2 linked regions of the Teredinibacter purpureus genome follow. The main gene of each other region encodes a partner of the protein of the gene in region 2 in a complex. Links are inferred from orthologs where the notes say so. Each region holds a gene or a part of one and is shown on either strand. Other genes may lie near its edges. The genes, in order: accD and accC.

What was found.
Region 1: the proteins of accC (region 2) and accD are in contact, whole or in part, in a solved structure (PDB 8UXZ), measured with the Escherichia coli proteins. The link is inferred for Teredinibacter purpureus from one-to-one orthologs.

What each region holds. Positions count from the first base shown.
Region 1 is NZ_CP060092.1:3,068,127-3,078,905, reverse strand. Bases 1-2,839 are described here. They hold accD (acetyl-CoA carboxylase, carboxyltransferase subunit beta), read right to left. Parts: upstream 1,933-2,839; coding sequence 1,069-1,932; downstream 1-1,068. Other genes in these bases: trpB (tryptophan synthase subunit beta), read right to left, coding at 2,777-2,839; trpA (tryptophan synthase subunit alpha), read right to left, coding at 1,952-2,761; H5647_RS13555 (bifunctional folylpolyglutamate synthase/dihydrofolate synthase), read right to left, coding at 1-1,022. In the rest of the region: more of trpB, read right to left, coding at 2,840-4,009; H5647_RS13535 (phosphoribosylanthranilate isomerase), read right to left, coding at 4,002-4,628; tRNA pseudouridine(38-40) synthase TruA, read right to left, coding at 4,760-5,635; H5647_RS13525 (FimV/HubP family polar landmark protein), read right to left, coding at 5,724-9,488; asd (aspartate-semialdehyde dehydrogenase), read right to left, coding at 9,862-10,779.
Region 2 is NZ_CP060092.1:2,198,716-2,210,901, reverse strand. What follows is about bases 3,453-6,329. They hold accC (acetyl-CoA carboxylase biotin carboxylase subunit), read left to right. Parts: upstream 3,453-4,159; coding sequence 4,160-5,500; downstream 5,501-6,329. Other genes in these bases: prmA (50S ribosomal protein L11 methyltransferase), read left to right, coding at 5,573-6,329; accB (acetyl-CoA carboxylase biotin carboxyl carrier protein), read left to right, coding at 3,681-4,136; aroQ (type II 3-dehydroquinate dehydratase), read left to right, coding at 3,453-3,624. Also shown: H5647_RS09565 (tetratricopeptide repeat protein), read right to left, coding at 134-859; H5647_RS09560 (protein-disulfide reductase DsbD family protein), read left to right, coding at 1,102-2,919; more of aroQ, read left to right, coding at 3,181-3,452; more of prmA, read left to right, coding at 6,330-6,472; H5647_RS09535 (DUF3426 domain-containing protein), read left to right, coding at 6,677-7,942; tRNA dihydrouridine synthase DusB, read left to right, coding at 8,219-9,214; DNA-binding transcriptional regulator Fis, read left to right, coding at 9,211-9,525; purH (bifunctional phosphoribosylaminoimidazolecarboxamide formyltransferase/IMP cyclohydrolase), read left to right, coding at 9,812-11,392; purD (phosphoribosylamine--glycine ligase), read left to right, coding at 11,570-12,186. UniProt on the Escherichia coli protein: This protein is a component of the acetyl coenzyme A carboxylase complex; first, biotin carboxylase catalyzes the carboxylation of the carrier protein and then the transcarboxylase transfers the carboxyl group to form malonyl-CoA.

The sequences.
Region 1 (10,779 bases), 870 kb from region 2 along the record:
TCTCTGCCAAAATATTGGTTTAAGCGAGCCGATAGTAGGGTCGTTGCGGCTGGGTTATGAGCAACATCAAGAATCAACCCTTTACCCGCCGCCCGCGCGTGACGACTAAAACGCCCGGTCAGCGTGAGACCAGAAAGACATTGCCCAGCACTATCCGTTAATGGGTAACCCAGCAGCCCTACCACTTGGCATGCGGCCGCCATACTTGGAAGTGGTAAAAGCGGCTCTTCGACAGTTATAGGCTCACTGTTACCACTCACATACAACTCGATAGAAGTATGGTGGTTTTTCGAAACCCTGAAATGATCACCCAATTGGAACAGACGCACGTTGTAATGCTTAGCTCGATCAAGCAAGGAGCGTGGAGCGTCTAGCTCCGAACAAACAAACGGAATCCCCTCTCGTAATATTCCCGCTTTTTCTAACGCAATCGCCTCTCTGGTATTCCCCAACCATTTTTCATGATCTAAGGCAATTGATGTCACGACTGCAATATCCGGCGTTAGAATATTAACCGCATCTAAACGCCCACCAAGCCCGACTTCTAGCAGCCAATAATCCAGGTTAGATTCCCAGAAGATTAATATCGCCGCTAGAGCGCCAAATTCAAAATAGGTCAAACTTGTATCTTGCCTAGCTTTATCTATCGCAGAAAACGCTGAACATATTACGTCATCGGCTACGGCTACGCCGTTCACCTTTATTCTTTCATTGTAATAAAGAAAATGCGGAGAACAAAAACTACCAACGGTTTTATTTTCTGCACGAAGTAACGACTCCATGGCAAAAACGCAGGACCCTTTGCCGTTAGTACCCGCAACCGTGACTATTTTTAGCCCGTTGCCCGTACGCGGCCCCTCTCCCACTAACGAAGCAAAACCGAGCCGCTTGGCTACGTCAGAGATTCGAACCAATCCTAAATCAATTTCCGAGGGATGCAAAGACTCCATCCACGCTAGCCAATCCGCTAGGGTTGAATAACGTGGTACAGAATCTGGATTATGCTGAGATTGTGAATTCACACAGAATCACATTGTTACGGTCAATTGGACAAGATCTCGGCCCACGTTAACACGCTGACTGATGTGTCAATTTAGCCAGAATGGAGCCTAAGCGATCGCGCATTTGATTACGATGTAAAATCATATCTATCGCGCCGTGCTCTAACAAAAATTCGCTCCGCTGAAAACCTTTCGGTAATTTCTGACGAATAGTTTGCTCGATAATAGCAGGGCCTGCAAAGCCCGCTCTCGCTCCGGGCTCAGCTGCATTTATGTCTCCTAACAACGCTAAGCTAGCCGATACCCCACCATAAACCGGATCGGTCATAACTGAAATAAAGGGAATACCCTCCATCTTTAACTTCTCGATCACAGCGCTGGTTTTTGCCATTTGCATAAGAGAAATTAAGGCTTCCTGCATGCGTGCACCACCCGTTGCAGAAAAACAAATGTAAGGAATACGCTCTTCTAATGCAACCTGCGCAGCCCGAGTGAATTTTTCACCAACAGCATAGCCCATAGAACCGCCATGAAACGCGAATTCAAAAGCGCTAGCAACCACTGGCATAGACGTTAACGTGCCCTTCATCGCCACGAGCGCATCTTTTTCACCCGTATTCTTCTGAGCCGTCGTCAAACGATCACGGTATTTTTTAACATCTTTAAACTTTAACCTATCGACAGGTAACACCTCTGTCGCGAGTTCCTCCCTACCCTCTTCATCTAAAAAAATATCCAACCGACGACGTGCACCTATGCGCATGTGATGATCACATTTAGGACATACGTCTAGGTTTTTTTCCAGTTCGGGACGGTACAAAACAGCGGAACATTTTGTACACTTTTTCCACAACCCTTCTGGTACTTTACTAGCACTACGCGAAGCAGAAGAACGAACACTTGACGATACAATTTTTTCTAGCCAACTCATAACTCAAAATTCTCAAAGGTTATAGCTCGTCCAATCCTTGACGAATGGGTTGAACAATTGCTGAAAGAGTATCGCATATCTCACTGACACTCTGTTGTGAGGCTCCTCCCATAGCCTCTACATAAACGCTGCCTACAACAACGCCATCTGCAACTGCACCAATAGCTTTGGCCGTTATTTTATCTTTTATCCCAAACCCCACTAACACGGGCAACTTAGTATGGGTTCGTATCAATTGCAATTTATCTTCAACTGACTGAATGTCTAAATGGCCTGCACCAGTTACGCCTTTTAATGACACGTAATAAATAAAACCACCGGCAAGACTCGTAATTTGCTGAACACGTTTTTCGGTAGTAGTAGGGGCAATGAGGAATATATTCTCCATACCCACAGATTTGAGCTCTTCAGTGAATGGGCCCGCCTCTTCTGGAGGCAAGTCAACCGTCAATACGCCATCAACTCCGGCTTCAGATGCGGTTTTTGCTAACACGCTATAACCCATGCGCTCGATTGGATTGGCGTAACCCATAAGCACAACCGGTGTATCACTGTTTGTGCTACGAAATTCTCTCACTAACTTGATGGCGCTGGTAAGGCTAGCGCCATTGGCCAGTGCTCGCTCATGCCCTTTCTGTATCACCGGCCCCTCAGCCATAGGGTCGGAAAAAGGCACACCCAACTCGATAATATCGGTACCACTTTTAACTAGAGCATGCATAGCGGGTAACGTTGCATCAGCAACAGGGTCACCGTGAACGATATAACTAACCAGCGCTTTTTTCCCTTCTGCTTTACAGGCAGACAGGCGTACTGTAATTCTATTCACTAAGGCTCCTCGCTCTTATAATGTAATGCCGTCGATTTCCGCAACGGTGAGAATATCTTTATCGCCTCGCCCCGAAAGATTAACAATAATCATTTCGTCTTTATCCATTTTCTTCGCGAGTTTTTCTGCATATGCAACGGCATGACTTGACTCCAACGCGGGCATTATACCTTCTACTTTCGTTAATCGGCGGAAAGCATTCATCGCCTCATCATCATTGATAGCCACGTAGTCAACGCGGCCAATATCCTTCAACCACGAATGTTCAGGCCCTACACCAGGGTAATCCAACCCTGCTGAAACCGAATGGGTTTCAATAATCTGACCGTTTTCATCTTCCATTAGATACGTGCGATTACCGTGTAAAATGCCAGGGATACCATCGTTTAATGGAGCGGCATGCTTACCTGTTTCAACCCCTAAACCACCAGCTTCTACGCCGTACATTTTGACGCTTTCATCTTCAAGAAAAGGGTGGAACAAGCCAATTGCATTTGATCCTCCACCCACGCAAGCCACCAAGGCATCGGGTAGTTTGCCCGTTTGCGTCAAACTTTGCTGCCGTGCTTCACGACCGATCACACACTGAAAATCACGAACTAATTGTGGGTAAGGATGAGGCCCGGCGACTGTTCCAATAATATAAAACGTATCGTCGACATTGGTAACCCAATCTCGCATCGCCTCATTCATAGCATCTTTGAGTGTCTTAGACCCTGACGTGACAGGAACCACTTCCGCACCTAATAATTTCATGCGGTAGACATTCAGCGCCTGGCGCTGGACATCTTCCGCGCCCATATACACTACGCATTTCAAGCCCAAGCGAGCAGCTACCGTTGCGGTCGCCACACCGTGCTGTCCCGCACCGGTTTCCGCAATTACGCGAGTTTTACCGGTATATTTAGCTAACAAAGCTTGACCGATTGTATTATTAACCTTGTGCGCGCCCGTGTGATTCAAATCTTCGCGCTTAAGGTAGATCTTCGCGCCACCGACCGCTTTCGTTAATTGCTCTGCAAAATACAACGGTGACGGGCGACCAACATAGTGCGCTAGATCGTAGTCAAATTCCTGCTGGAACTCTGGAGTATCTTTTACGCGTTTATAGAGTGAATCCAAGTCATCCAACGCATGCATCAGTGTTTCTGATACAAATTTGCCGCCAAATATGCCGAAATGTCCGTTGTCGTCTGGGACTGCTGAATAATCAATTTTTGCGCTATCACTATCCACTTTACTACTCACTTAATCGCTCCACCTTCGCATTATCTACAAACGCTTTAATTTTGTTTTTATCTTTTACGCCGGGTGACAACTCAACCCCGCCACTTACGTCTACACCATAAACACCTACGGACAACACCGCCTTTGCAATATTGTTTGGCGTTAAGCCACCAGCCAAAACTATTGGTGCTAAAGGTTTCTCAGGTACTCGCGCCCAATCAAAGGTTTCCCCTGTACCGCCGGGCACCCCTTTCTTATAAGCATCTAACAATATACCGGTTGCGCACGGGTATTGTGCCACCTGGGCATTAACATCTACGCCCTCTTTCATACGCAGCGCTTTCATATATGGACGATTAAATTGCTTACAAAACTCAGCTTCTTCATCACCATGGAATTGTAAAATATGTAGAGGTACGTTTTTAAGTATGCGTTGAACAAATGCAACTGTAGGATTCACAAACAATGCAACAACCGTCACGAAAGGACCAACTGACAACGCTATTTCTTGTGCAACGTCTAAATCGGCAATATTACGAGGGCTGGGTTCATAGAAGACTAAGCCGATGGCATCTACACCGGCTTCTACCGCTACACGCGCATCGCTTACGTTCGTAATACCACACACTTTTATACGCACACTGATTCCTCGTTCCTCTGTGTAAGTCTCTCCAGAGAATTCAAATACCTAAAAAACGCGAAATGGTACCAGAAAACCAAGCACTTTGGAGAGAATTGATAAATCTGGTTTGCTGTTAACGACGAATAAGTTCAGCGTTCTAGCTTGGGAGCCAGAAATGAAGGCCCTATTTCACTATTAGGCAACCCAAAATTTACAGGATAATCAACGGTCACTAGGTAGAGGCCGTGTGGTGGCGCTGTAGCCGCAGATAAAGTGCGATCACGCCCTTTTAGCAGGGTCGCCAACCAATCGACAGGCCGCCTCCCACGCCCTATATCCAGCACAGCACCGACTATATTGCGAACCATATGATGTAAAAAGGCGTTTGCTGTTATATCCAAAACAATAAACTGGCCGACTTCGTACAGCCCTATACGCTGCATCTCTCGTATAGGGCTTCGCGCTTGACACTGAGAAGCACGAAACGCGCTAAAATCGTGAACACCCAATAACGCAGTAACGCAACTTTGCATTGCAGGCAAATCGAGCGCATCCCCAGTCCAAGTCACTTGAGTGCCCATAACAGCCGATCGCACCGGCGCGGCATGAATAACATAGCGGTAACGACGTGCCTGTGCACTAAACCGAGCATGAAAACTCGAATCTACCGCTTGAGCCCAATGAATACGAATGCCGCTTGGCAAACGCGCATTTGCGCCCTGAACCCACGCCTTCGAGGGCCTAATTGCCAGTGTATCGAAATGGACAACTTGACCACTTGCATGAACACCAGCATCCGTTCTTCCTGCACACACAAGCGTAACAGGCTCATCGGCAACATAACTTAACGCTGATTCAATATGGTGTTGCACTGTGTTCTGCGTGCTCGTTTGCTTTTGAAAGCCGTTCAAGCCAGAACCTGAATACTCAATGCCGAGCGCTATACGCGACATTCCGTCTGGAAACAGCATTCCCGTTTTAATTTCAACATTACGTATATATGTATTGCGCGGTTCGTAAGACATGAGACTAATAGCTGACTGCAGTATAACGGGTGAATAAAAAAGCCCTGCATTGGCAGGGCTTTATAGCTAACGGGCTAATCGTAACGCGCTAGACGCGCGATAACAGATTCTCAGCTTCTTGTTTCTGCTGAGCGTTACCCTCTTTCAATATTTCATCGAGAATATCCCGAGCACCATCTGCATCGCCCATATCAATATAGGCACGAGCCAAATCTAGCTTAGTTGCTGTCTCGTCACTATCACTCAAAAAGCCCAAGTCATCATCGTCATCGTCAGACTCCGGATTAATTTCGGGTATATCGAAGTCTAAACCCGCATCAGGAATATCGGCGATAGCTTGATCAAATAACGTATCTTCGCCACCAGTATAATCTTCCTCTTCGACCAATTCTTCTTCCAGTGTTTCGGCACCAACATCGTGAGCACTGTCACTATCATCAACACCAGACACTAATAGGTCCAACGGTTCATCACCATTAATATCTTCGTCAAAATCAGCTTCGAGCTCAATTTCAAAATCACCAAAATCTGTTACTGGCTCTTCCATTACCGTTGGCTGAGCAAGCTTTTCTCCGGCAACAGGCTCATCCATATCATCCGCTGCCGTCAATTCTAAGCTATCAATATCAGCTTCTTCGACACCAAGCCCCGACGTTAGCTCATCTAGCTCTTGGTCAAGTGCAGATAGATCTAAACTACTCGTTAACGATAAGTCCTCTGAAGAGTTACTGCCCTCAGCTACCAGCTCAACATCCGAGGCCACTCCATCAGTATCATCTAAGCCCTCTTCAAGCACATCTAAAAAATCATCTTCAAGAGTAAGCTCGTCAGCTTCGTCATTTGCAGACAAGCTTTCAATTTCTGCATCAAGAGCGTCTAGACTTAAATCACTATCAATATCAGCAGACAAATCGTCATTAAGTGCTTCGTTTGGCAATTCTTCTACAGGCTCACCGTCGAATTCTGACTCTAGCGAAACATCATCTAGACCATCCTCTAAATCAAAACCAGTAACCACAGATAAATCTTCAGGCTCATCCGTAGACAACCCATCAAGATCAAGATCACCTAAATCAAAGTCGTCAAACTCATCGCCAGACTCTAATGTTAGCTCTGACGTATTTTCCTCCAAAGAGGCCTCCTCAAAAGCGGCTGAATCTTCAGGTAGATCTGCCTCCAAGGCTTCCTCAAAGCTGAGTAATTCATCTGCACCCGATTCATCTAGTTCGAATTCAGATAGAACTTCGATTTCGGATAAAGATTCGAGATCAGATAGAGATTCGAGCTCATCTACCACAAGCGGATCGGCACTAGAAACGTCTGACACTGAATCATCAATCGCCATGATGTCTTCAGAAGCAGATTCGAGATCGAACTCTAAGTCAAATTCGTCAATAGAGAGGTCGTCTGCATCATTAACTTCAGTAGAATCGATATCGAGATCCAAGCTCAACTCATCCTCGACCAAATCGTCAGAGAGATCGAATTCCAGATCAGATTCGACTTCAATGCTGTCGTCGCCTGACGCCTCAATTTCAAAGTCAATATCACCATCGATTTCACTTAAATCCAACTCTAGCGCTAAGCCGTCGTCAAGTGGGTCAACGGCGTCATCACTAAGAGCCTCCAACCCAAACTCGTCTTGATCTAAAGAATTCTCCCCGCCAAGATCCAATTCAAAATCAAGACTTTCTTCGAGTGCATCGGCCTCACTAACAATTTCTGAACCGGTATTATCACCGGTACTTTCAAATTCAAGCGTCAATTCACCAAAATCGTTAGAAACCTCTTCTTCAGGTATTTCGGCCTGATCATTTGAGTCAACATCAACATCCACCAGAGCACTTGCTGATACATCAGCATCATATAAACTCGACTCGAAAGGCGCCGCTCCGCCAATAGATTCGCGTAACTGCTCTCCTCTTTGCTTAGCCGAATCATCGTTCGAGAAAAGTAATTGGGCATAATGTGGATCAAATTTTTCAGGGTCTTGTTGCTGAGAGTACACTTCTAGCAATTTCACACGAACATCAGTATTTGAAGCATCACGATCCAAAGCCTTAAGCAACATTTCTTCGGCTTGATCCAGTTTGCCGTAAGCGATGTATATATCCGCTTCTGCAACAACATCTTCAGTTTGCGCTTCAGCAGTATCATCCGCTTCAGTAGGCTCTATTTCTACCTCAGGCTCATCCTCATCAAACTCAGATAGATTTACATCATCGATATCGGAGGGCTCTGTAAATTCTTCGTCCTCAATACCTACGTCATCGAACGGTGTATGCGCTTGTCCAATAAAGTCTTCTGAGTCGTCTATCAATTCTTCGTTAGACTGTCTATGACGAACAAACAAGAACGCAGCTAATAAAATGGCCGCCAATCCAGCGCCAATAAAAATAATGTTATCAAGTAAATGATCAACAAACGTCTTTTCCACCGGCCTAGACGCTACTACAACCTTTTTAGGCGTGGGTATAGCCGTTGGCTCCAGCGTAGGCTCTTCGTTCAAAGCTTCCTCACTCAGAACATCTTCAGTAACTTCTGCCACATCAGGCTCACCGCTTTCCGCCTGGATTACGTCTTCCGGTAGGGTGGGTTCTATTCCTGCGTTAGGCGCGGTGTCAGGCTGCTGCGACTGCCTGTTTTGCTGAGCAGAAAGCTCCAATGCGCGCATATCTTCATTGCTGATCTCAATCATGCGCTCCATTGTTTTGATCTGATCTTGGAGTGCATCAATGCGTGATTTTAAATCGATATTTTCACGAGAGCTTTTATCAAGCTGCTCTAACGTAATTGCTAGCTCATTCTCCAACGCTTCAGCGCTACTAGACCCAGAACCCGCTCCACGACCAGCAACACTACTGTCTATATCTTCAGGAGACGTCAACTTTACACGCCCTTCTCGATTCACCGAGCGCGCATCAGTGGCGCCAATGGTGCGGCTACCCTCAAGCTGTGCACCCGATGCAGGACCAAAGCCTCCATTAGGGTCTCCACTCCAGCTATTGTTTTGAACCGCAACTTCGCTAATAGCCTCGCGCTTTGAATATTCTATTATTTGCGCTTGGTCAGGAACCCGTAAAATCTGCCCCTTTCGTAACAAGTTAATATTGTTATTAATAAATGCATTTGGATTCAACCGCTGTATGGCCAGCATAGTTTGCTGAATTGAAACACTGCGATCTGGGCGAACTTCCTTGGCAATATCCCACAAAGTATCATTTGGCTTAACAGGCCCGTAAACATCGTCACGATTGGCTGCGCCACCCTGAAGGATTGAGGAATGGACTTGCTGCTGAACAGCTAAGGGGCGTTCAGGTGCATCAGAAAATGCTGAACGAGGGTTGAAGTTAGACGGCTGCGTCGCGGCTGGGTTTGTGTCGGATGCGGATGATGTCTGTCTTTGTCGCGGTTGAGATTCAGCGGCAACAACTGACTGCGCAGGCCTATCGTCAAAAACAGGTAAATCCATCAGCAAAGTATACTCGCGCAGTAGACGGCCACTTGGCCACTGAGCTTGCATTACAAAATTGATAAAAGGTTCACGTACTGGCTTTTGAGATGTCACCAATATGACAGGGCCATCTGACCCGTTGAGTTCAACCTGAAATTTTAAGTTCGTTAAAAAATAAGGACGGTCGACCTTCACTCTCTCGAAGTCTTTCGCCGAAGCAAGGCCGACGAGTATCTCTTGCTCTGTGAGATCACGTACCTGTAGCAACTTAATTTCGGCCTTGAGTGGCTGATTCAGTGCAGACGTTGTTGTGATTTCACCCAACCCCAACGCAGAAACAACTTGCGGTAATGCGACTGCAGAAACAGCCAAAAGCATAACCAGTATTCTATGACCCATAGGAGAACCCTTGTTTTAATAATTCAGATTGGCGCGTATCTATGAACCCCCAAAAGGGCCCTCGCACGAACCAGTCATACCCTTGGTCATACCCGAAGCGCCATAACCTCGAATAATCTTTCAGTATTGGTCGTAAGTATTCATTATAAATAGCTTTTTTTCAACTTATTGCCCATGCAAAAGACCCGAGAAGACGGCTAAATACCTGTAATTTTTGAACAAAGACACTATTTTATGGGCGTTTTTTAATCAGGCGACAATACAACTACCAACGCACTCATTGATCGAGCTAGATTAAAGCGTAGCGCTATAGAGATAAAAGGAGGGAAAACATCCCCGTAGTGAACCCACGAAGATGCTATTTCTTTAATCGTTATTGCTCACGCAATATGCGCAGCATTCGGCGCAACGGCTCTGCCGCCCCCCAGAGTAACTGATCGCCAACCGTAAATGCACTAAGGTATTTTGGCCCCATAGACATCTTACGTAATCGCCCCACCGGAATAGATAAAGTACCGGTCACCTTTGTTGGTGTAAGTTCCTGCAGGGTAAGGTCACGATCGTTAGGAATGACGTTTACCCAATCATTGGCGGCTGCGATAATTTGCTCAATGTCACTTAAAGGCACATCCTTAGTTAATTTAAGCGTCAGCGCCTGACTATGGCAACGCATCGCGCCAACACGCACACAAATACCATCAATAGGAATCGGGTTCCCTGAGCGACCCAGTATTTTATTGGTCTCCACTTCCGCCTTCCACTCTTCCTTGCTCTGAAAGTTTTCCCGCTGTACGTCGATGTAAGGCAACAAGCTTCCCGCTAATGGCGCACCGAAACGATCTATCGTTAACCCGTCACGCATTGCCGACACCACTTTACGGTCAATATCCAATATGGCAGCTGATGGATTAGCCAAGTCATCTGCCACGCAATCTCGAATTTCACCCATTTGCGTGATCAACTCGCGCATGTTCTGCGCGCCTGCACCACTCGCTGCTTGATACGTCATGGCTGATGTCCACTCGACCAAACCCTCTCGAAATAGACCGCCCAATCCCATTAACATTAAGCTAACAGTACAATTTCCGCCTATATAGTTTTTAACACCCCGAGCCAACCCCTCTCGAATCACGTCATCGTTCACAGGGTCAAGAATAATTAACGCACTGTCATCCATACGGAGGGATGAAGCTGCATCAATCCAATAGCCTTTCCAGCCACCTTCACGCAATTTCGAAAAAACCGCACCGGTATAATCGCCACCCTGGCAGGATATAACCGCATCCATTGT
Region 2 (12,186 bases):
AGAGAAAGTACGGAGCCCCCAAACCTACCGTGGTCGAAAGACATAAGGGAGAAGGAGAAGGAGAAAAAGGGGGAAAGAGAAGACGGGCCAGATGGAGAGGGCTATACCAATATGGTCGAATGTAGAACCTCCCCTAAAAGGGAGGGAGTATCACTATCTTAACCTTACTCGAAAGCCTAATATCGCCGCGAACCCGATACCCTGCAGCTTCCTTTTTAATATGCTTATAAATCCAACGCCCTTCAGCATCTGTACGCGCATAAATCATAATTGACTCTTGCGTAACAGCAATGCGTCTGGCGATACCACCCAGCAGAGGCAAAACGGCCTGCTTGTCACTTTTAAGCCACTCGACAGGCACGTTAAATGTTTCAATCGCCCGCCCCTCGTGAGCAGGAAGGCTCGACTGTCGTCGTGCTATTGGCTGAATAGCCACCAGCTCTTTAGTTAAGCTGTCTAGCAAACGGCTTTGTGGGTAATACGATTCCGCCTCGGCCAATAAATTACGCGCTTGGGCTGGCTGGCTCGCCGCCATAGCTTTACGCACTTTCTCGGCATACTGTATTAAAATCACTTGCAAACCCGCTCTCGCCGCAGCGTTATTGGGGTCTATTATTAAAACTGCCTTAAAACGGTCGTACGCGTTATCTTCAGCCGGAAACGTCAAACGTCCTTTCGCTAACGCCGCTTCGGCTTTAGCGAGAAAACGTTGCTCTAAACCCACAAGCGGAACCGTACTTGCCCCAACTGTTGTCTCAACCGTCTCGATATGATCGTTTTCAGTATCACCCTTAACCTTAATACCACCACAACCCGATAACCAACCTAACAATACACACGTTAAAATGACGCATCGCACCCTCGACCCCCTCACAGACATACCCCTATACCCTATACACACTTAACTATAAACACCTGCATGTGATCATTGCCCTGCAAAGTCTAACGGCGTTCGGTACACTAAAGGCTTACGATGAACTATTGGTAACGCCAACTGTCGTAAGCTTAACTTAAAGCAACTCCACCATTTCTGACATCTATGCGGCACGAAGACTACCTGTTAGTACTTCCATACGCAAAATCACACGCCAACCTTACATTATGACTTTTTCTTACGCGCTTCGATCATTACGTAAAACTGCCCCCACATTCCTACTCGCAGGGTTCCTTGTCTTGCTGTGGAGCACCTACGCTCATACAGAAGATTATAACTTTGGAGTCGCCAGCAACGAGAGTGAATTTTTACCGGTCGATCAAGCCTACCAAGTCATGGTGGAACGCCGCTCCGATCAATTTGAGATGTTATGGAATATTGCCCCCGCTTACTACTTGTACCAACATCAGTTCAAACTCGAAGTGAGCAATGGCACAAACGCCGAAAAATTAACACTGGATTTCGAACCGGGAAAACGTAAATACGACGAATATTTCGCAAAAGAATTAGAGGTTTATTACAACACCACAATCGTACGCAGCCCGCTACCCAGTTTTGCGCCACCCTACGAACTCAAAATAAGTTCGCAAGGTTGCGCCGATGCAGGCCTTTGTTATTCCCCTCGTCGACAATACTTTTACCTCGCGGCAGATGGCAGCTTTACAGAACATGATAAATCTCAACTAACAACAACACCCCCTTCAAACCCTAAAACAACTCGCTCACTGCAAACCATGCCCTTAGCGGCCACAAGCGAACCAGCCACAACATTTCTTCCCGCAATATTGCTCGGTGCTCTACTTGGGGGCTTAATTTTAAACCTGATGCCTTGCGTCTTCCCTGTACTCTCGCTTAAAGCGCTAAGTTTTGCTTCAAGCGGGCATTCAGGCCACCAGCAACGCCAACACGGATGGGCCTATACCGTTGGTGTAGTCGGCTCCTTTATTGTGGCCGCCGCAACCATTCTGGTCGCGCGTGAAGCCGGCGAAATGCTGGGCTGGGGGTTCCAACTTCAGCATCCCGTCTTTGTTGCTGCGTTAATTTACCTGTTTTTAGTGATGGGGCTAAACCTTTTTGGCATGTTCGAACTCGGCACTCAATTTATGGGTGCAGGCCAATCCCTGACAACTGGCGGCGGTGTTCGCGCATCCTTTTTTACCGGCGTGCTAGCCGCAGTGGTTGCGAGCCCCTGCACCGCTCCCTTTATGGCCACAGCATTAGGCGTGGCACTAACGCAATCCGTTCCCGTTGCACTTCTTATTTTTGCCACTCTTGGTTTTGGCATGGCGCTTCCCTTTCTCGCACTTAGCTATAGCCCCAAGCTCGCCAACTACCTGCCGCAGCCCGGCGCATGGATGGACATTCTCAAGCAAGTACTCGCCTTCCCCTTACTGGCAACCGCCATTTGGCTTCTATGGGTGCTAGGCCATCAAGTGGGCAGTAGCGGTATAGCGCTAATACTTTCTAGCGCCCTACTCATCTGTTTTGCCCTCTGGTTAACGCGTTTTTCCCCCGGCTCAACCGCTTACAAACTGCTGTTACGGGTACTCATCGTAGCCAGCCTGTTTACCGCGGCACAAACCACCTGGGGTGTACGCCATTTGCAGGCAACACAAACGACAGCTCATTCCACTCAATGGACCCCTTTCAGCCTTGCAGGCCTGGAACAACTGAGAGCCGAAGGTAAACCCGTATTTGTAAACTTCACCGCAGATTGGTGCATAACCTGCAAAGTTAATGAGCGCGTCGCCTTTCACTCCGATACCTTCTTCAATGCCGCACAACAACAAAACATCACCCTGATGAAAGCCGATTGGACCAATCCCAATGACGAGATAGCAACCGCTCTCAAACGCTACAATCGTAGTGGTATCCCCCTTTACCTTATGTTTCCGGCAAAAATAGGCAGCGAACCGGCCATTTTGCCTCAATTCTTAACCCCTTCCATTCTTAACGATGCATTTAATAAAGCCTTAAGCAATTGAGTAATAACTAAGCTTTTTTTCATGATCTTCGTTAATTATGGAGATATCTGCGCTGAAAGTGAGCAAGTTCTCATCTTACGATAGACATCCCGCGCCAATTTAGGCAAAATCCCTCCAGCTACGCGAATGTGTGCTTGTTAGCCGCTGTGTATTACAATATCGGCACAATTCGCAGCATTTTCGAACCAGACTTCATAGACGACAAAATTTTGACGACAAACACGTTAAATTCTCTCATTGCGCAACTTGGTGGACAAACCCATGGCAACAATATTGGTTCTTCATGGCCCCAACCTCAATCTTTTAGGCACTCGCGAACCAGACGTTTATGGCAGCACCACCCTCGCCGATATCAACCAGCACCTCACCACGCTGTGCATTGAAAAAGGCCACCATCTACACGCTTTGCAGAGTAACGCCGAATATGAACTGATCGATCGTATTCACGACGCGCAAAACGAGGGCGTCGATTTTATTGTTATCAATCCAGCGGCCTTTACCCACACGAGCGTCGCCCTTCGCGACGCACTAGCCGCAGTGCGCATTCCTTTTGTTGAGTGCCACCTATCCAACGTATTTAACCGCGAACCGTTTCGCCATCATTCCTATTTTTCAGATTTGGCCAACGGTGTTATTTGCGGCTTCGGAGCACAAAGCTACGAACTGGCCCTTCAGGCCGCTTTTTCACACTTGGAAAACACTTAAATATGTTCCAAGTAATTAACCCTATCAATTAACGCGCTTGTTACAGAGAGGCCCTTATGGACATCCGCAAAATCAAGAAACTGATTGAACTGTTAGAAGAATCCAACGTAGAAGAGTTAGAAATTAAAGAAGGCGAAGAATCTGTTCGCATTAGCCGAGGCTCAAATAACGCCCCAGTACCAATGCAACCGATGTACCAACAAGCGCCAATGGCAGCTGCTCCACCCGCTGCTGCGCCAGCTCCAGCGCCTGCCCCCGTAGCCGTTCCAGAAGCCACCGGCCACCAAGTGCTCTCCCCCATGGTTGGCACCTTCTACCGTTCACCAAGCCCCGGTTCCCCTTCGTTTATGGAGATAGGCCAATCGGTTAAAACGGGTGATGTTATTTGTATCGTAGAAGCGATGAAAATGATGAACCAGATCGAAGCAGACAAGTCTGGCGTAATCGAAGCCATTTTAGTTGAAGATGGAGAACCGGTAGAGTTCGACCAGCCTTTATTGGTTATCGCTTAATACGCAATTAGAGGGTAAACACTATGTTTAACAAGGTCCTCATTGCCAACAGAGGCGAAATTGCGCTGCGTATTTTACGTGCATGTCGCGAATTGGATATCACCACCGTCGCGGTTTACTCAAAAGCCGACCGCGACCTTAAACACGTACGCCTAGCAGACGAATCCGTTTGTATTGGCCCAAACTCGTCAACGGAAAGCTACCTTAATATTCCCGCCATTATCTCGGCGATGGAAGTGACAGACGCTATAGCGGTTCACCCCGGCTATGGATTTCTGGCCGAAAATGCCGATTTTGCCGAACAAGTCCAAAAAAGTGGTTTTGTCTTTATCGGCCCAGACCCCGAAACCATTCGCATAATGGGCGACAAGGTGGCGGCTATTCGAGCGATGAAAGAAGCCGGCGTTCCCACCGTACCCGGCTCAGATGGCCCGCTGCCAGACGATGCCGAAGCTTGCATTATGATGGGACGCAAAATTGGCTTCCCGGTCATTATTAAAGCCGCTGCAGGTGGTGGTGGTCGCGGCATGCGTGTTGTTCACACAGAAGCCAGCTTGTGGAATTCTATTCAGGTGACGAAAACCGAAGCCAAATCATCATTTGGCGACGATACCGTCTACATGGAAAAGTTTCTGCAAAACCCTCGTCACGTCGAAGTACAAATTATCTCCGATGGTCAAGGCAATACCGTGCACCTGTATGACCGCGACTGCTCAATGCAGCGACGTCACCAGAAAGTTATTGAAGAAGCACCGGCACCGGGTATCAACGAAGAGGCACGACAAGCGGTATTCGATTCATGCGTAAAAGCCTGTAACGATATTGGCTACAAAGGCGCAGGCACATTTGAGTTCTTATACGAAGACGGCGGGTTCTATTTCATTGAAATGAATACGCGCATTCAGGTCGAACACCCCGTATCAGAAATGATCACCGGCGTAGACCTTATTAAAGAACAAATTCGTGTGTGTGCTGGCGAGAAACTCAGCCTTCGTCAAGAAGACATCAAAGCAACAGGCCACGCCATTGAATGTCGCATTAATGCCGAAGACGCAAAAACATTTATGCCATCGCCAGGGCTGGTTGATAACTTCCATCCGCCCGGCGGGCTAGGCGTTCGCGTAGATTCCCACCTATACAGTGGCTACACCGTTCCACCGTATTACGACTCCATGATTGCCAAAATAATTACGCACGCCGAAGATCGTCGCAGCGCATTACGACGCATGGAAGGCGCGCTGGACGAACTGGTTATTAGTGGCATTCGCACCAACACCGACCTACATAAAGACCTTGTCCGTGACGAAGCCTTTATTGAAGGCGGTGTAAACATTCACTACCTCGAGAAAAAGCTGGGTCTATAACCTGCGTTTTTTACCGTCCTTTAAACACCGCAGCCCTCTATGCTGCGGTGTTTTTAATTGAGGAAAACCAAAATGCCTTGGTTGCAATTGCGTATCCAAAGCGCTCGCGAGCGCGCACCCCTGTTAGAAACCACCCTACTCGAAAACGGCTCTCTCGCCGTGACATTCGAAGACAATGCCGACCAGCCAATATTTGAACCCGCATTGGGCGAAACACCACTCTGGCACGAAACTCGAATTACAGGGTTATTTGAGGCCGACATTGATACAGCTGATATCGGCGAAAAGGTGAGCGCTTACTTTTTTCAGGAAACGGGCGAAACATTAACGACCATCAACTGGCACCTTTTAGAAGACAAAGACTGGGAACGGGAATGGATGAGCCACTATCACCCGATACAGTGTGCCGACAACCTTTGGATTTGCCCGAGCTGGACGCCCCCGCCCGACCAAAATGCCGTCAACCTCATGCTCGACCCCGGCCTAGCCTTTGGTACGGGCACGCACCCTACAACTTTTTTGTGCCTGCAATGGCTCGCCGAACAAAATATTGAGTGTAAAACCGCCATCGATTACGGCTGCGGCTCCGGCATACTTGGCATTGCCGCATTACTCTTGGGCGCCTCCCACGTAACCGGAACCGATATCGACCCGCAAGCTTTACTCGCAACACGCGACAATGCCGCACGCAATGCACTGGAACCCGAACGCTTTCCTGTGTTTTTCCCGGCTAACTGCCCAACAGACACTGTCGATGTTGTTCTAGCCAATATACTCGCTGGCCCGCTAGTAGAATTAGCGCCCACATTGTGCGCACTTCTAAAACCTGGAGGCAAACTATGCTTATCCGGCGTACTTAACACTCAGCGTGACGCTATCGTTCAAGCTTACGAAACCGCTATAGAGATCGACGAGATTCGAGTAAAAGACGAGTGGATTTGCATAACAGGCACTGCCCGCTCCTCAAAGTAAGCTTGCGCGAACAAAATAAAGTGATTTATACGCCATTTGACTCACAAATGCTTGCTATCCCAATTTACGCTTGAGCAACTTGCGTATAAACTGCACATAAAGTGAGAATTGATAACGCATTAGCGGCTAAACTTAATGAAGATTCTAGAACGTTAGCCGCGCGACCGCGCAGAAACACACTGCTAGAGAAGAGCCACACCAAGAATGACAGACACGATAACCCGCTGTCCCAAATGCCACACATCCTTTCGCATTACCGAAGCGCACTTAAAGTCCGCAAAAGGTGCTGTGCGATGTGGCTCGTGCCTGAATATATTCAATGCTCGACAATTTCTCGTAAAACAAGCTACTGCCCCCGCTAAAAGCGCCGCAAAAGCACAACCGAAAAAAGCATCGCCGCCGCCTCGCATGCGTCACACAGCAACCGCAAACACTAAAACGCCCCCTCCGGCTATCACGACTCCTGACGAAGACGATAACCTCCTCATTAGTGATGACATGCCCCTGGGCGAAGGTGACACCGACCAAGGTGCTTACGATGCCGACTTCAATGACAATATTCTCTACAGCAAAACCGTTGGCTCGCGGGAATCCAACTTATTCGAGCGAGATCCCGTCAACGACGAAGACGATGACGCGCCAACATCAGACGAATCCTGGGCCTTAGACCTGCTCGAAACCGACAACAACAAACACCTTACGCCAGAACAAGCCCCTGTCGCTCCCGAGCACGACCAAACCCAATACTCCGAACACCCATCATCAGATTTTGTAGAAGACATCCACCACTACAATGAACCAACAACCAACGAAAACGAAAACCCAGCCCCAACGGAGTCGCACGACTCCATATTCTCGGCCCCAGAACCCTCTTTAGCCGAGCTCGAAGCCTTTGCCGAACCCGACTACGAAACACGGCAAACCTCTCAGAAACAATTTCTTCACGCGATAGAACCCGAGCCTGTAGAACTCTCCTACAAGAAAAGCCGCTCATTCCTGGAATCGAAAATACTGTGGTTCCCCCTTATTGCCCTAATGGCCACCGCGTTATTTGCACAAGTCGCATGGCTGCAATTTGACACCCTGAACCGCATCGAACCGTACCGTAGTTACTACGCCCACGCCTGTGAGTATCTCAACTGCACACTTGCGCCGCTCCATGATCGCACCGCCATTCATGCCGTAAATTTGGTAGTGCGTAGCCACCCCAGCCAAAGTGGCGCCCTCGTCGTAGACGCCGTTTTGCAAAACGCAGCGCCTTATCCTCAAAGCTTCCCTGCGCTCGACTTAGTGTTTACCGACATGCAAGACAATGCCATAGCGGCTCGCCGCTTCGAACCCGCCGAATACCTCGGTGGTGAAATGGCCGGTAAGAACAGTATGCCCAGCCGCCAACCCATTCATATTGCACTTGAAATCGTCGACCCAGGGCCCTCCGCCGTCGGCTACCGTATAGCCATCGCAAATTAAGGCTATAAACCTTCAAAAACTGCTAGTTTTTTGATCAAAACGGTCAAATTGTGCATTCCCAATACTCTCAACAACGGGTATGATAGCCACCCTTTTTCGGCGGCGCCATTGCCGCCAAATAAAGTGATTTGTGCGCCACTCGTTGTACTCTTTCCTCTCGACCCACAACGAGTTATGTCGCTGAGAAATTCTGTTGGATACCTATCGCAGCGCGCAGCCAAAGTACTTCATCCAGTACTTAGATGTAACTGCAAGCAATTCTTGGGGAAGAATCGTTTGTTTCAAATTGGACCACATACAATTGAAAGCCGCATCCTGCTAGCCCCTATGGCTGGCGTCACCGATGCTCCCTTTCGCCGTCTGTGCCGTACACACGGTGCGGGTTTAACCACGTCCGAAATGATCACAAGTGATACCCGGCTCTGGCAGAGCAACAAAACCCGCTCACGTCTTGCCGGACAACAACAAGAACAGTCTCCAATCAGTATTCAAATTGCCGGTAGCGACCCTCATATGATGGCCGATGCTGCGCAACAAGCCGTCGCGCATGGCGCCCACATTATTGATATTAATATGGGGTGTCCCGCGAAAAAGGTTTGTAAAAAACTGGCAGGCTCAGCGCTATTGCAAAATGAAGCTTTAGTTGCCGAGATTCTGACAACCGTCGTTAACAGTGTGAGCGTCCCTGTAACGCTAAAAACCCGGACCGGCTGGGAACCCTCCAACCGTAACGGAATCAAAATTGCCCGTATCGCGGAAGATAGCGGAATACAGGCGCTGGCCATTCATGGCCGCACCCGCGCTTGTCGCTTTAACGGTAATGCTGAATACGACACCATTGCCGCTATTGTAACCAGCGTTGCTCTACCGGTAATTGCCAACGGCGACATCGACAGCCCGCAAAAAGCAAAACGTGTGCTCGAGCACACCGGCGCTGCAGCGGTAATGATCGGCCGTCGTGCACTGGGCAATCCCTGGATTTTTGAGCAAACAGAGCACTACCTGCAACAGGGGACACTCTGCGCCAAGCCTCGTGAACAACAAATACAACAAACACTGGAGTGGCACCTGAAAGAACTCACTGCGTTCTATGGTGATATCAAAGGGGCACGCATTGCGCGAAAACATACCCGTTGGTATCTCGAAAGCCTAACCGGCGCGCAACCGTTCCTTCAGAAATTTAACCAACTAGACACGTTACCATCACAACTTGAGGCCGTGGCCGAATTTTTTCACCACAGGCCTGCAACTTACGAGGAAAATGCAGCATGAACACAGCGGATACGCTTCTAAGAGAAGGCGCGCGAGAATTTACTACTCAACCAGCGAATGGCGAGCAGTACAACAGCATACAAGAGCCTTCATTAAGGGATAGTGTAGAGAAAGCCGTATCTAACTACTTCCAGCATCTTGACGGTCAAGATGTGAGCGATGTTTACGACATGGTATTGGCAGAAGTTGAAGCGCCAATGTTAGAAGTTGTAATGAAATACACCCGCCACAACCAAACGCGTGCAGCGCACGTGCTTGGCCTTAACCGTGGCACATTGCGTAAAAAATTAAAGCAATACGGCCTGCTTTAATTTTGACGAACCAACACCACTAGCACAACCATTATGCTCGACCAAAAAGGCCAGTTTCTACTGGCCTTGTATACCGTACGACATTCACAACGTAACGACCTATTTCGCACCTCGCGAACCCGTACCGTTTTAATGTCTATGCTGTTGTAAGACATAACTCAATTCCAACGCTTTTTAATTAGCGGCTCAAGTAAACCGGTATAACACCCTATGGCCTACCACACTTGTGGCTAATCAATCGCGTTGTGTAAAACGTTAAATCCCCATCACAGGATCGCACTCACTCATGACCAACCCGTCTGAACTTGTAACCATAAAACGCGCCCTTATCAGCGTGTCGGATAAAACAGGCATTGTAGAATTTGCCCAATCGCTTAACGCACAAGGTGTAGAAATACTGTCTACTGGCGGCACCTACAAACTGCTCTGCGAGAATAAAATTCCGGCTATCGAAATTTCCGACTACACCGGTTTCCCCGAAATGATGAGCGGCAGAGTGAAAACTCTACACCCCAAAGTTCACGGTGGAATTCTCGCCCGTCGCGGCATAGACGATAGCGTAATGGCCAAACACGGCATCAACCCAATTGATATGGTTGTCGTTAACCTATACCCCTTTGAACAAACGGTAGCCAACCCCGATTGCGACCTACCCACCGCTATTGAAAATATCGATATTGGCGGGCCAACAATGGTTCGCGCAGCGGCCAAAAACTTCAAAGATGTCGCTATTGTGGTGAACGCCAATAGCTACGCCACTGTACTCGCCGAAATGCAAGCCAACAATGCCGCGTTATCGCGCGACACGCGTTTCGATTTATGTGTACAAGCTTACGAGCACACATCCGCTTATGACGGCGCAATTGCCAACTACCTTGGCCAAAAGGTTGGCGCAGGCGAAGAAAACTTTCCGCGCACCTTCAACCTTCAATACGACAAAGTACAAAGCATGCGCTACGGTGAAAACCCTCATCAAAAAGCCGCTTTCTACAAAGAAAAAAATTACACGCAAGCCAGCGTTACATCGGCAAAGCAATTGCAGGGCAAAGAACTGTCATACAATAATGTGGCCGATACAGACGCCGCACTAGAAACCGTAAAACAATTTACCGCACCGGCCTGCGTTATTGTTAAACACGCCAACCCTTGTGGCGTTGCGCTAGGCGACAACATTTTACACGCCTACGAAAAAGCCTTTGCCACCGATCCGGAATCGGCATTCGGCGGCATTATCGCGTTCAACCAACCGCTAGATGGCGCAACGGCCAAAGCCATTGTCGACAAACAATTTGTCGAAGTTATTATTGCTCCACACGTTACCCCAGAAGCGAGCGACATTGTTAGCGCCAAGAAAAATGTTCGTTTACTTGAATGCGGCGAATGGCAAACCAACGGCAACCATGTTTTCGACTTTAAACGCATAACCGGCGGCCTATTAGTTCAAGACCGCGACGACGGTATTATTACCGAAGCCGACCTAGAAATTGTGACCAAGCGCGCGCCCACCGAAGACGAAATTCGTGATCTATTATTCGCGTGGAAAGTAGGCAAAATGGTGAAATCCAACGCCATTATTTACGCTAAAAACAGCCAAACTATTGGCGTAGGTGCAGGCCAAATGAGCCGCGTAAACTCAGCCCGTATCGCCGGCATAAAAGCCGAAATGGCCGGTTTTGAGGTAAAAGGTTCTGTCATGGCTTCCGACGCCTTCTTCCCCTTTCGCGACGGTATAGACAACGCCGCCAGCGTGGGCATTACCGCTGTAATCGAACCCGGTGGTTCTATGCGTGATGATGAAGTTATTGCCGCCGCCGACGAACACGGCATGGCCGTGGTGTTTACTCGTATGCGTCATTTCCGCCACTAGTTTTAACGAGCCGCTCGGTGTATTTCATTCGCCGAGCATCTGGTAGTGCAGGCTGAAAACACATAAACCCATAAAATATGGTCTTTCAGCACGCACTACCCGAGCACTCGGCTAACGTCGTAGTCACTGCGAGATTAAAAAATCTTAAAGCATTTAAAAATATAACAGGTTAAGTTTATGAACATACTGGTTATTGGCTCCGGTGGCCGCGAACACGCACTCGCTTGGAAAGCCGCACAAAGCAGCCAAGCAGAAAAAGTATTTGTCGCGCCCGGCAATGCGGGCAGCGCCACCGAAAGTAAAATGGAAAACGTAAATATCGACGTACTCGACTTTACCCAGCAAATTGCTTTCGCCAAAAACAATAACGTAGGGCTCACTATTGTTGGCCCCGAAGTCCCGTTAGTTGAAGGCATAGTGGATGCCTTTCAAGCCGAAGGCCTAGCCTGCTTCGGCCCCAGTAAAGGCGCCGCACAGCTGGAAGGTTCTAAATCTTTCACCAAAGATTTTCTCGCCCGCCACAACATACCCTCTGCAGACTACCAAACCTTTACCGAAGTAGAGCCCGCCTTGGCCTACTTACGCGAAAAAGGCGCGCCTATTGTAGTTAAAGCCGATGGCTTAGCCGCCGGTAAAGGCGTAATTGTTGCTGAAGATTTAAAAACCGCCGAAGACGCCGTAACCGATATGCTCTCGGGCAATGCCTTTGGTGACGCCGGTTGTCGTGTAGTAATCGAAGAATTTTTAACGGGCGAAGAAGCCAGCTTTATTGTAATTGCCGACGGTGAACACGT